3 linked regions of the Gimesia maris genome follow. The main gene of each other region encodes a partner of the protein of the gene in region 2 in a complex. Links are inferred from orthologs where the notes say so. Each region holds a gene or a part of one and is shown on either strand. Other genes may lie near its edges.

Region 1 (3,321 bases), 1.8 Mb from region 2 along the record:
CAGACGAACCTGCTGTACTCTTTCACTGTCATAACCGGTTGACAGTAAACCTTGAATCTCTCGCTGCAGGACTACTCTCATGTACGTACCATCCTCGTTTGCAGAAACGGAGTTGAAGACACTGCACCGATTTATCGAAGAGCACAGCTTTGCTACCCTGATCACAAATGCAGAAGGCTCTTCTTTTGCAAGTCATCTGCCTCTGTTACTGGATCGCTCTGTGGGTGAATTCGGGCAGCTAATCGGCCATCTGGCGAAGGCTAACCCACAGTCAGATCAGCTTCAGAACCAAAGTCTGCTGATGATCTTTTATGGACCGCATGCTTATATTTCTCCAGCCTGGTATGAATCGGACCACACGGTTCCCACCTGGAATTATCAGGCAGTACACGTATATGGTTCCTGCACACTTGAGACTGATCCAGCTCAACTGAAACGGATTCTCGATCAATATGTTGCCTTCTATGAGGCAACTCAACCAGTACCATGGTCGATACCCGATTCGGACATTGATTTTGTGGATTCTTTATTGCCGGCGATTGTCGGCTTCAGGATACAGATTGAGCGAATTGAAGGAAAATTCAAACTCAATCAGAACCATTCTGCAGAACGCCAGCAAAAAGTCATCAATGCACTTCTACGCCAGACTGGTGAAAACGAAAGAGCCATCGCCGCCCAGATGCAGGCCAATCTGCATCAAAGTGGAAACGACTCCCCTTCCCGGTCTTAGCGTGCATATTCCACAGTGCGTGCTTCCCGCATGACGGTCACGCGAATCTCTCCGGGATAAGTCAGTGTATCCTCAATAGCCTTGGCAATATCTTTACACATCTTTGCCGCTTCCCGGTCATTCACCTGATCGGAGTCAACAATCACCCGGACTTCACGGCCCGCCTGAATGGCATAAGTATGGTCCACGCCTGGAAAACCACAAACCAGGGTTTCCAGCTCTTCGAGTCGACGGACATATTTCTCGAGAGTATCTCGCCGTGCTCCAGGACGCGATGCAGAACAGGCGTCTGCAGCAGCCACAAGTACGGTGTAGATATAATCAGGACGAATATCATCATGATGGCCGGCAGCAGCATGCACCACTTCCTGAGATTCACCATAGCGTTTCAGTAACTGCGCCCCGACAGCAGGGTGCCCCCCTTCCATCTCATGGTCAGCTGCTTTACCGATGTCATGAAACAGACCACATCGTCGGGCGATGGTCCCGTCCAGACCGAGTTGCTCCGCCATCATGCCGGTCAAAGCTGAGACTTCAATCGAGTGCCGAAGCACGTTCTGGCTGTAACTGGTGCGGAAATGCAGACGTCCCAGCAGATCGATCAGTTTGGGATTCACGCCGGAAATATTCACTTCCTGGCAGGCATTCTGCCCCATGGTCTGAATATATTCTTCCAGCTCTTTCTGGGTCTCTTCGACCACTTCTTCGATTCGTGCAGGATGGATTCGTCCATCGTTGACCAGTTTCTGCAATGACATTTTACCGATCTGGCGGCGGACGTTATCAAAAGCGGAAACCACAACAACGCCGGGAGTGTCATCCACAATCACATCGACTCCGGTCGCTTTTTCAAAGGCACGGATGTTGCGCCCTTCACGACCGATAATCCGACCTTTCATTTCTTCTTCAGGCAGTTCGACTGTGGAAACAGTTGTTTCCGCCACGTGACCGGAAGCGAAACGCTGCACGGCCATGCCAATCGTCTCGCGGGCAATTTTATCACAGGTCTGCTTCAACTCGTTCTGGTGCTTCATAATCAAAGCACCCGTTTCGTTTTTCAGATCATTATCCAGTCGATCCAGCAGCATCTGCGAAGCGGTCTCCCGATCCAGGCCACTGATCTTAAACAGTTCTTCCTGCTGTTTCTTCAGAGAACGTTCCAGCTCCTGCTCGCGTGCTTCCACAGCTTTGGAGCGGGCGGCGAGCTTTGACTGTGTGGTCTGAATCATCGCCTCTTTTTTAAGAAAATCAGCCTGCTGATCTTCCAGCGCATTTTCGCGTTTGCTGAGTTTCTTTTCGACGGACCATAGCTCTTCCCGTTGCTTGTTGACTTCCTCTTCCAGCGCCTCACGCCGTTTAAGCAGTTCCTCTTTCGCTTCCAGCTTCTGGCTTTTGAGCAGGTTTTCTGAATCGAGCTCGGCCTGTTTCAGAATCTGAGCATAAGACTGGTAGGCAGACCCGCGACGGATCCGATCAATGAAATACCCAATAATGACCCCGACAATGAACGCCAGGGCCGCTCCGATAGCGACTTCGGTTAACATATCCCAGGTGCTTCCTATGCGCCTATAGTGAAAGCCCCTTTCCTGCCTGATACCATTTGGCGTTGATATTCGACAGAGACAAAATTGTATCTCCCTGAACTCACCCGCAAGCGAATTCAATCAGATCGATACAAATCATGTTGTCAGGAATTTCATGAGAATGACAGGAGCGTCAGGGAGTTCCTCGATTTTGCATGCCTGATAAAAGAAATGAAATCAAAGGCATGGCGAAACCTCAAGCAGTCCGGAAAAAAGATAATACGCTTTCAACAAACATATGGCCCGTGCTTTTTACCTTTTAACGACGCTTAAAGCACCATTGGTCAGAGCGCACCTTGACTGGCACACGTAACCGCTGTTCGATCCCCAGACAAGACAAGACTCGACGCATCATTTCATTTTCCTCTGCCTGCTGAGTCAACGACTCAACTTGCGGATAGAAATCGCTCGCGGAACGAGTCGATTTCCATGGTTGCATCAGCGTCGGCAATACGCGCACCGCTCTGGTGAGCAGAACATAAATTGCTAGAATTGTCTCATTGAGAATACCAGACATTGTTGATTCTCCAACTCAACTGAAACCGGGTCTACTTTAGAAACTCTTAAATCACAAAGAGTACTCCACTTAAAGTTAAGTGATAATACCCGCTTGCGACAATGCTCCCTGTCAAACTTTGAAATGCCGAAAGGAAACCTAAAAATAAATAAACAATGAAACTATTATGAAAAGCCAACTCCAGAACATCCAGAAAAAAACGACAAACATCTGCCAATTCGTAAAGTTCAATAACCATCGAAAAGGAAGCTGAGTGTGAGTGTAACTTGAATGACAGTGATAACTTCTCGTAAAATTCCTTTTTTATGGTAACAAGACATTTCCGGTTTCGATAGTATATAGTCAGAAATATTGCCTGAAAGTCCAATCTCGAACCGACACCCGCGGGGTGCTCCGTTTCCGGCCTTAACCCGCTTTGCAGAATTCCCGTTTCCGATGAATCAGTTTATCCAGACCGTGAAACGCGGATTACTTACCTGCCAGCAACGGAT
Region 2 (3,575 bases):
ATCCAGCACACTGGCATCTTCAGGCCAGCCTTCCGTCACAACAGTGGTCTCAATATCCAGACCGCTGTTGTTCAACGCTTCGGCCAGCAGCAGACAGCCGGCACGATGCTCGTGAGCACCGTAACCGTGACTCTTCTTGCCGGCGATCAGCACTACTTTTTTTTTAGCGCCGTCCCTGGAAGAAGTCTGGTCGCCAGCCGGCAGCTCTTTCAGTTCAATGTCACGAAACTGTACGACCATCGGAGGACCGGCATGCAGTTGCAACGCGATAATGCCGTCAGCACGGCGCTGTTCCGGATCGTTATCCGTCACGTCCGCAGTCACCACGCCATTGATTTTATGAATCAGATGATTCCCGCGGGCGATGATTTCGTAATCGTTCCAGTCTTCTTTTTTGATCTTCTTCTGGATTTCGTTGGTATCGCCAAGGTAGCCGACTACATCAATTTTTTTACCTTCACCGATTTCTGTCTTCTGTCCGCGGAGAGCCAGAATGCCCCGCTTCCGTTCTTCGTACAGAATACCGGAATATTTATCGCCGGCTTCCATATCAGCCTGGTATCCGCCCACGCGCCACTGGTCTGCCGCATTGGGTAACCTGAAGCTGCGGTACTGCACGCCCGAATTGTGACCGATGATTTTGTATTGCAGTTTCAGTACAAAGTCGCCCGGTGTTCCTCCCTGCCAGATGAGGAACGTGTTGCCTTTGGTCGGGTTGTCTTTGGTTGTGCGACCGGTAATGGCGCCATCTTCCACCGACCAGAAACGGGGATCGCCGTCCCAGTTGTCGAGCGTCTTGCCGTCAAAGATCGGCTTGAAACCTTTATCCCCCGCTTCAACGGACTGAGGGCTGAAGAACAAAGTGACACAGAACAGAGTCAGAAACAGTGAGGTGTGAAAGCGAAGCAAGCGCTGTAGTGTCATTAGTCCCTCCGGGAGAATATCAAATCGTTGAGAACCGTTGTGATTCGCTCTGGCAGGCTATAGCGGATTCAAGCGGAATACAGGCTACAGTTAAGAAGAGCTGGTTTGAGTCAGTCTTACTATCTTAAACAGACGCATGCATGATAATCCAGCGAGAAAGCGGAGATTACCAAATAGACAGGATTGTTAAGTAATTAATGCAAAGGGAGTGGGAGTGTTACCCATGTTTCCGAACGTGTATTACCTACATGTCCGGGCAAGACAGTTCACCCGACCGGGAAAAATAGTATCGGAAACCTGATTCTGAATAGAGTGCTTTCACTGACAGTTTCCTGTTGTCTGCGACAACCCCGGATTACATCCGGGGCTACCTGATTTTTTCACCAGGAGAGGGACGTTTTACCAGCACCGTCACTCCGCGCGTAAAAAAAGGCGCTGTTGCCAGCGCCTGGTCTCTTGTGCGTGCCTGAAATATTCCCGCTTATTGCAGGAAGACTTCTGCTTCTTCCAGGAAGTTCTTTTCGAGGGCTCGCATTTCGCCAACCGCATCTGCCAGGGCGACAGGAACAATCTGTGTTCCCCGCAGCGCGACCATGTAACCGAAATGATGCTTCAGAGCGAGCCAGCCGGCGTGTACGCCGCAGCGAGTTCCGAGTACGCGGTCTGCAGCACTGGGTGAACCACCACGCTGCAGGTGACCGAGAGTCACGTGCCGTGTTTCGAAACCGGTGCGTTCTTCAATCATGTGGGCAACGGTTTCACCAATGCCGCCCAGTTTGACGTGACCGAAATCGTCAACTTCGCCGTCCTGGGTGGTCAAGCCGGACTCCTCGCTGAACTGGGCACCTTCGCTGACAATCACAATGCCGTACTTTTTGCCGTTGGCACGACGTCGTTTCAGCACATCAATCATACGGTCCATTTCAATCGGCTGTTCGGGAACCAGCGTGTAATCGGCGGCCGTTGCCAGACCGGAGAACAGTGCGATCCAGCCTGCATGACGTCCCATGGTTTCAACCACCATGATGCGCCGATGTGACTCGGCCGTGGTTCGCAAGCGGTCGACGGCTTCCATCACGATATTAATGGAAGTATCGAAACCGAAGGTTACATCGGTCGAACTCAGGTCGTTATCAATGGTCTTGGGACAGCCGATCACGGGGGCTTTATGATCGCTCCAGAGTTTGCTGGCTACGCCCAGTGTGTCATCACCGCCGATGGCGATCAGACAGTCCAGACCCAGCTTTTCAAGTGTCGCCAGTACTTTGGGTACATCTTCTTCTTCATTCTTATAAGGATTGGTACGGGAAGACCCCAGGATGGTTCCCCCTTTGAAGATGATGTCGTCTGTGTTTTCTGAATTCAGTTCGATGTAGTTACCTTCAATCGCGCCGCGCCAGCCTTCCAGCAGACCATACACTTCGCCGCCCGCATTGCAGATGACGCGTACGGCACCACGAATCACCGGATTCAAACCAGGACAATCTCCACCACCCGTTAAAATACCAACTCTCATTATTCTACCTGTACCTGTTTTCAAAAAAGTAACGTCTCTGACTGTGTTTGAGAGACTCAAAATATGACCAGCTTACAATAGGAAGTGAGCGAAACTTCGCTTCCGAAACCGAGAAGTTTTGCCGACACAGGACCCCTGGCGGATGAGCGAAGTGAATGCCCGCAGGTCTGCTGCAATACAAAACGACCGAATGTTCGTCGTACCAATCTCCGGGAACAATTTACCAGGTTCGTTCGATAAACGTGGTATCGACCTTACCCTCAATGAACGCCGAGTGATTAAAGATCTTCTTCGCCAGGGGAATCGTGGTCTTGATCCCTTCAATCACGAACTCATCCAGGCAACGCCTCATACAAGCCAGCGACTCTTCACGCGTCGGTTTGTGGACAATGAGCTTGCCAATCAGAGAATCGTAATAAGGGCCCACGGTGTACCCCTCGTAAATATGCGAGTCAAAGCGGACACCCGGCCCGCCGGGAACCCGCAACTTTGTGATTTTGCCGGGTGATCCACGAAAATCATTTTCGGGATCTTCCGCATTGATACGGAGTTCGATGGCAGATCCCAGACAGGGAATATTTTTCTGCTTCAGATCCAGTTTCTCACCGGCAGCAATCCGAATCTGCTGTTTGATCAGATCGATGCCTGTCACCAGTTCGCTGACCGGATGTTCGACCTGAATCCGGGCATTGACTTCGATGAAGTAAAACTGGTTGTCGGGTCCGACCAGAAACTCCACCGTACCGGCGTTGGTGTAGCCAGCGGCTTCAATCAATCGACAGGCGGCTTTACAGATGTCTTCACGAACCGAGTGAGGCAGGTTCGGAGCCGGGCTCTCTTCTACCAGTTTCTGGTGTCGTCGTTGCAGACTGCAGTCACGCTCCCAGAGGTGAAGCACGTTGCCGTGATTGTCGGCCATGATCTGCACTTCGACGTGCCTGGGATTTTCGATGTATTTTTCGATATAGACGCCGGAATTTTTGAAGGCGGCTTCAGCTTCCGCGGCAGCCGCTTTGAGTCCGGCTTTCAGTGAGATATCATTGCGGGCCACCCGCATCCCTTTACCGCCACCGCCGGCGGTCGCTTTGATCAGTACGGGGTAACCGATCTCCTGGGCGACCTTGAGTGCTTCTGC
Region 3 (3,320 bases), 4.0 Mb from region 2 along the record:
AGTTTGCCGACCCGGGCAAACTGCAGAAAGGCGTCCAGAATATCCTGCAGATGCTTACATTCCTTCTGAACACTTTCCACTTTCTTCAGCATGCGATGTTTCGCAGGGACATCCAGCGTTTCCAGATCTTCCGTGAGCAGTTCCAGATTCATACTCATCGTTGAAAGGGGGTTCTTGATTTCGTGAGCCAACCCTCCGGCCAAGGTCGCAATTTCGGAATACTGCGCTTCAAATTTCTCACGCTCTTCGGCGCTCAACGGGCTTTCATTGATTGCTGATGATCTTGTCATACAATTTATCCAGATCGTCCAGGAAAAGAGGTTTTCGACAAACCAATGCCGAAACCGCATCTACAAAAATAAAACGATGAAGTCATCTCACGGCGAGCTCCTTCATCGTTTTTTATTTTCTCAGATTAAAGAGAATCTTCTCTTACTCTTCTTCTGCTTCTGTATCAACATCTCCGTTGCTTTCACCAGCCTGCTCAGCCAGTACTGCTTTACGGGATAATTTGACTCGATTCTGATCATCAACGGCGATCACCTTCACCTGCAGACGGTCACCCATTTTGCAGATGTCACTGACCGACTTGACGAAACCGTCTGACAGTTCACTGATATGACACAGTCCATCTTTACCCGGAGCAATCTCAATGAAAGCACCAAATTCTTTAATGGAACTGACGACACCATCATAGATTCGACCGACGCGAATTTCTTCCGTCAGAGCTTCGATGTGTGCCATGGCTTTTTCAACCACAGAAACATTTCCGCCGGAAACAGTCACTGTACCATCATCCTGAATGTCGATGGTCGCGCCGGTTTCTTCCTGAATAGCACGAATTGTTTTTCCACCAGGACCGATCAGCAGACCGATTTTCTCGGGATTGATCTTGGTCTGATGCAGACGTGGTGCATATGCAGAAATTTCTGCACGTGGACGACGAATGGCAGTCAACATGGTCCGCAGCAGTTCCAGACGGGCCTTTTTGGCCTGTTCCAGTGTGGCCTTGATGATTTCTTCGTTGATTCCATCATTCTTAAGGTCCAGCTGAATCCCGGTGATCCCTTTCTGAGTACCTGCCACTTTGAAGTCCATGTCACAGAAATGGTCTTCATCGCCGATAATATCAGTCAGAATCTTATATTCTTTGCCTTTGGTCACCAGACCAATGGAAATTCCGGCAACCGGCTGTCGCAGTGGCACACCGGCATCCATCAGAGCCAGAGTTGCCGAGCAGACCGAAGCCATCGAGCTACTGCCGTTTGATTCCAGAATGTCGGAAATCACGCGGATGGTGTAAGGGAAATCTTCTTCGTTCGGCAGTACCGGTAAAACAGAACGTTCTGCCAGACAACCGTGACCGATTTCGCGACGTCCCGGTCCTCTGATCGGTCGGCATTCACCAACTGAAAAAGAGGGGAAGTAGTAGTGCAACATAAACTGCTGCAGTTCTTCTTCGAACAGACCATCGACCCGCTGTTTATCACGTGAGGTTCCCAGTGTGACCGTTGCCAGTGACTGAGTTTCACCACGGGTAAAGACCGCTGACCCATGCACTCGCGGCAGGGCACCGGTTTCACAGGTTACATCACGCAGAACGTCAGGGGCCCGTCCATCGAGACGACGACCGGTGATCGCCATTTCGCGGACTGCTTTCGCTTCCAGATCGTGGAATGCTTCTTTGAAGTCTCCAATGGTGGCACCGTCTTCTGTGGTGTCAGCACCTTCGGGAAAGAATTTGTTTATAAGTTCTTCCTGAATGGCTTTGGCACCATCGCGTCGTTCTGCTTTTACAGTACTCTGCATGGCAGAACTCAGCTTCTGGAAAATCGCATCATCCAGTTTGGCCACAAACGGATTTTCTGGAGGAGCTTCGTATTCGAAGGGCTCTATTCCTGCTTTTTCCCGCAGTTCCAGCTGCAATTTGCAGATTTTCGCCAGCTCAGTATGAGCAAGCATAATGGCTTCTAACATTTCGTCTTCGGGAATCTGGTTTCCGAAACCTTCGATCATCAGCACCGATTCGATGGTTCCGGCAACAATCAGATCCAGATCGCCTTCGGCAATCTGTTCGTGATTCGGGAAGACAATTAACTCACCATCAATACGACCGATGCGAACGGCACCGATGGGTCCCTGGAAGGGAACAGGTGAGAGACAGAGCGCCGCTGAGGCACCATTGATTGAGAGCACGTCCGGTTCATTGATGCCATCACAGGACATCACGTTGGACTGGATCTGCAGTTCGTCGTGAAACCCCTTGGGGAACAGCGGACGGATGGGACGGTCGGTTAAACGAGCCGTCAGAATTTCTTTGGTCGTAGGACGACCTTCACGTTTTAAAAATCCACCAGGGAATTTACCGGAAGCCGCTGCGCGTTCCCGATAATCAACCGTCAGTGGAAAAAAATCAATCCCGGGTCTTCCCGGGCCTGTTGCTGCTGCAACAAAGACTACTGTTTCACCATACTGAACCAGAACAGCACCCGCTGCCTGTTTCGCTAACTGACCAGTTGTAAGACTAAGTTTCTGTCCGCCAACCTCACATTCAACAACTACTTTCACAATATTTTCCTAATTCTTTTCCGACAAACCGACACAGAGCAGCAAACAACGAAACTATTTTCGGATGTTTAACTTCTCCAGAATTTCCCTATAGCTTTCTGCATTTTTCTTATGCAAGTAATCCAGCAGACTACGACGACGACTGACCATCTGCAGCAAACCTCTTCGGCTGGCGTGGTCTTTCGAGTTTGATCGTAAATGCTCTGTTAAATTAACAATCCGTTCTGTAAGTACAGCAATCTGCACTTCAGCAGATCCGGTATCCCCTGTTTTGGACTGATATTCTTGAATCAATTCTGCTCTTCGTTCCTGCGTGACTGACATTCTTCTAACCTAAACCTTTAAAACAAACCACTTGACAAACAGAGAAGATCGGGGAAAACCCAATGCAAAGACAGCCACTACGTCCGTGTCTTGACTTCATCTGAGACTGGTAATGGCGAGAGAAAACAAAGCTATTACGCTAGCTTTCAGGGTATTTAAGGTACTTAATGTAGCAATTTGAATAGATTATTCAATGGATACGCTACCTCGATTACGAAAACCTGTCTGAATAGAATCAGAGAGACTTCTTTTTTTCGTATTTTTTCCCATTCCCCACAGGAGCCCACCTGAACACCACACCCGTAAACCATTTGGCAGTATCATGTTAACTCACGCACAACCACTTCATTCCCCTGGATATGCGCAATTTCTACCGAGGCCCCAGACGGGATAAATGGCCCCTCGCTGATGACATCCACCCAGACGCC

Evidence for each region. Proteins that work in one complex are often made in the same cells at the same time.
Region 1: GmarT_RS01670 (region 2) and rny share a complex: the UniProt entries of both Bacillus subtilis proteins name them as parts of the possible RNA degradosome complex. The link is inferred for Gimesia maris from one-to-one orthologs.
Region 3: GmarT_RS01670 (region 2) and pnp share a complex: the UniProt entries of both Bacillus subtilis proteins name them as parts of the possible RNA degradosome complex. The link is inferred for Gimesia maris from one-to-one orthologs.

What each region holds. Positions count from the first base shown.
Region 1 is NZ_CP042910.1:2,224,226-2,227,546, reverse strand. The notes cover bases 1-2,929. They hold rny (ribonuclease Y), read right to left. Parts: upstream 2,275-2,929; coding sequence 727-2,274; downstream 1-726. Other genes in these bases: GmarT_RS08420 (hypothetical protein), read right to left, coding at 2,573-2,830; GmarT_RS08430 (FMN-binding negative transcriptional regulator), read left to right, coding at 80-730. In the rest of the region: tRNA lysidine(34) synthetase TilS, read left to right, coding at 3,266-3,321. UniProt on the Bacillus subtilis protein: Endoribonuclease that initiates mRNA decay. Initiates the decay of all SAM-dependent riboswitches, such as yitJ riboswitch. Involved in processing of the gapA operon mRNA, it cleaves between cggR and gapA.
Region 2 is NZ_CP042910.1:446,355-449,929, reverse strand. The notes cover bases 424-3,214. They hold GmarT_RS01670 (6-phosphofructokinase), read right to left. Parts: upstream 2,441-3,214; coding sequence 1,406-2,440; downstream 424-1,405. Other genes in these bases: accC (acetyl-CoA carboxylase biotin carboxylase subunit), read right to left, coding at 2,661-3,214; GmarT_RS01675 (3-keto-alpha-glucoside-1,2-lyase-like domain-containing protein), read right to left, coding at 424-924. In the rest of the region: more of GmarT_RS01675, read right to left, coding at 1-423; more of accC, read right to left, coding at 3,215-3,575. UniProt on the Bacillus subtilis protein: Catalyzes the phosphorylation of D-fructose 6-phosphate to fructose 1,6-bisphosphate by ATP, the first committing step of glycolysis.
Region 3 is NZ_CP042910.1:4,461,595-4,464,914, forward strand. Bases 1-2,928 are described here. They hold pnp (polyribonucleotide nucleotidyltransferase), read right to left. Parts: upstream 2,569-2,928; coding sequence 433-2,568; downstream 1-432. Other genes in these bases: GmarT_RS16320 (sensor histidine kinase), read right to left, coding at 1-290; rpsO (30S ribosomal protein S15), read right to left, coding at 2,623-2,892. In the rest of the region: GmarT_RS16335 (NfeD family protein), read right to left, coding at 3,213-3,320. UniProt on the Bacillus subtilis protein: Involved in mRNA degradation. Catalyzes the phosphorolysis of single-stranded polyribonucleotides processively in the 3'- to 5'-direction. Necessary for competence development in Bacillus subtilis.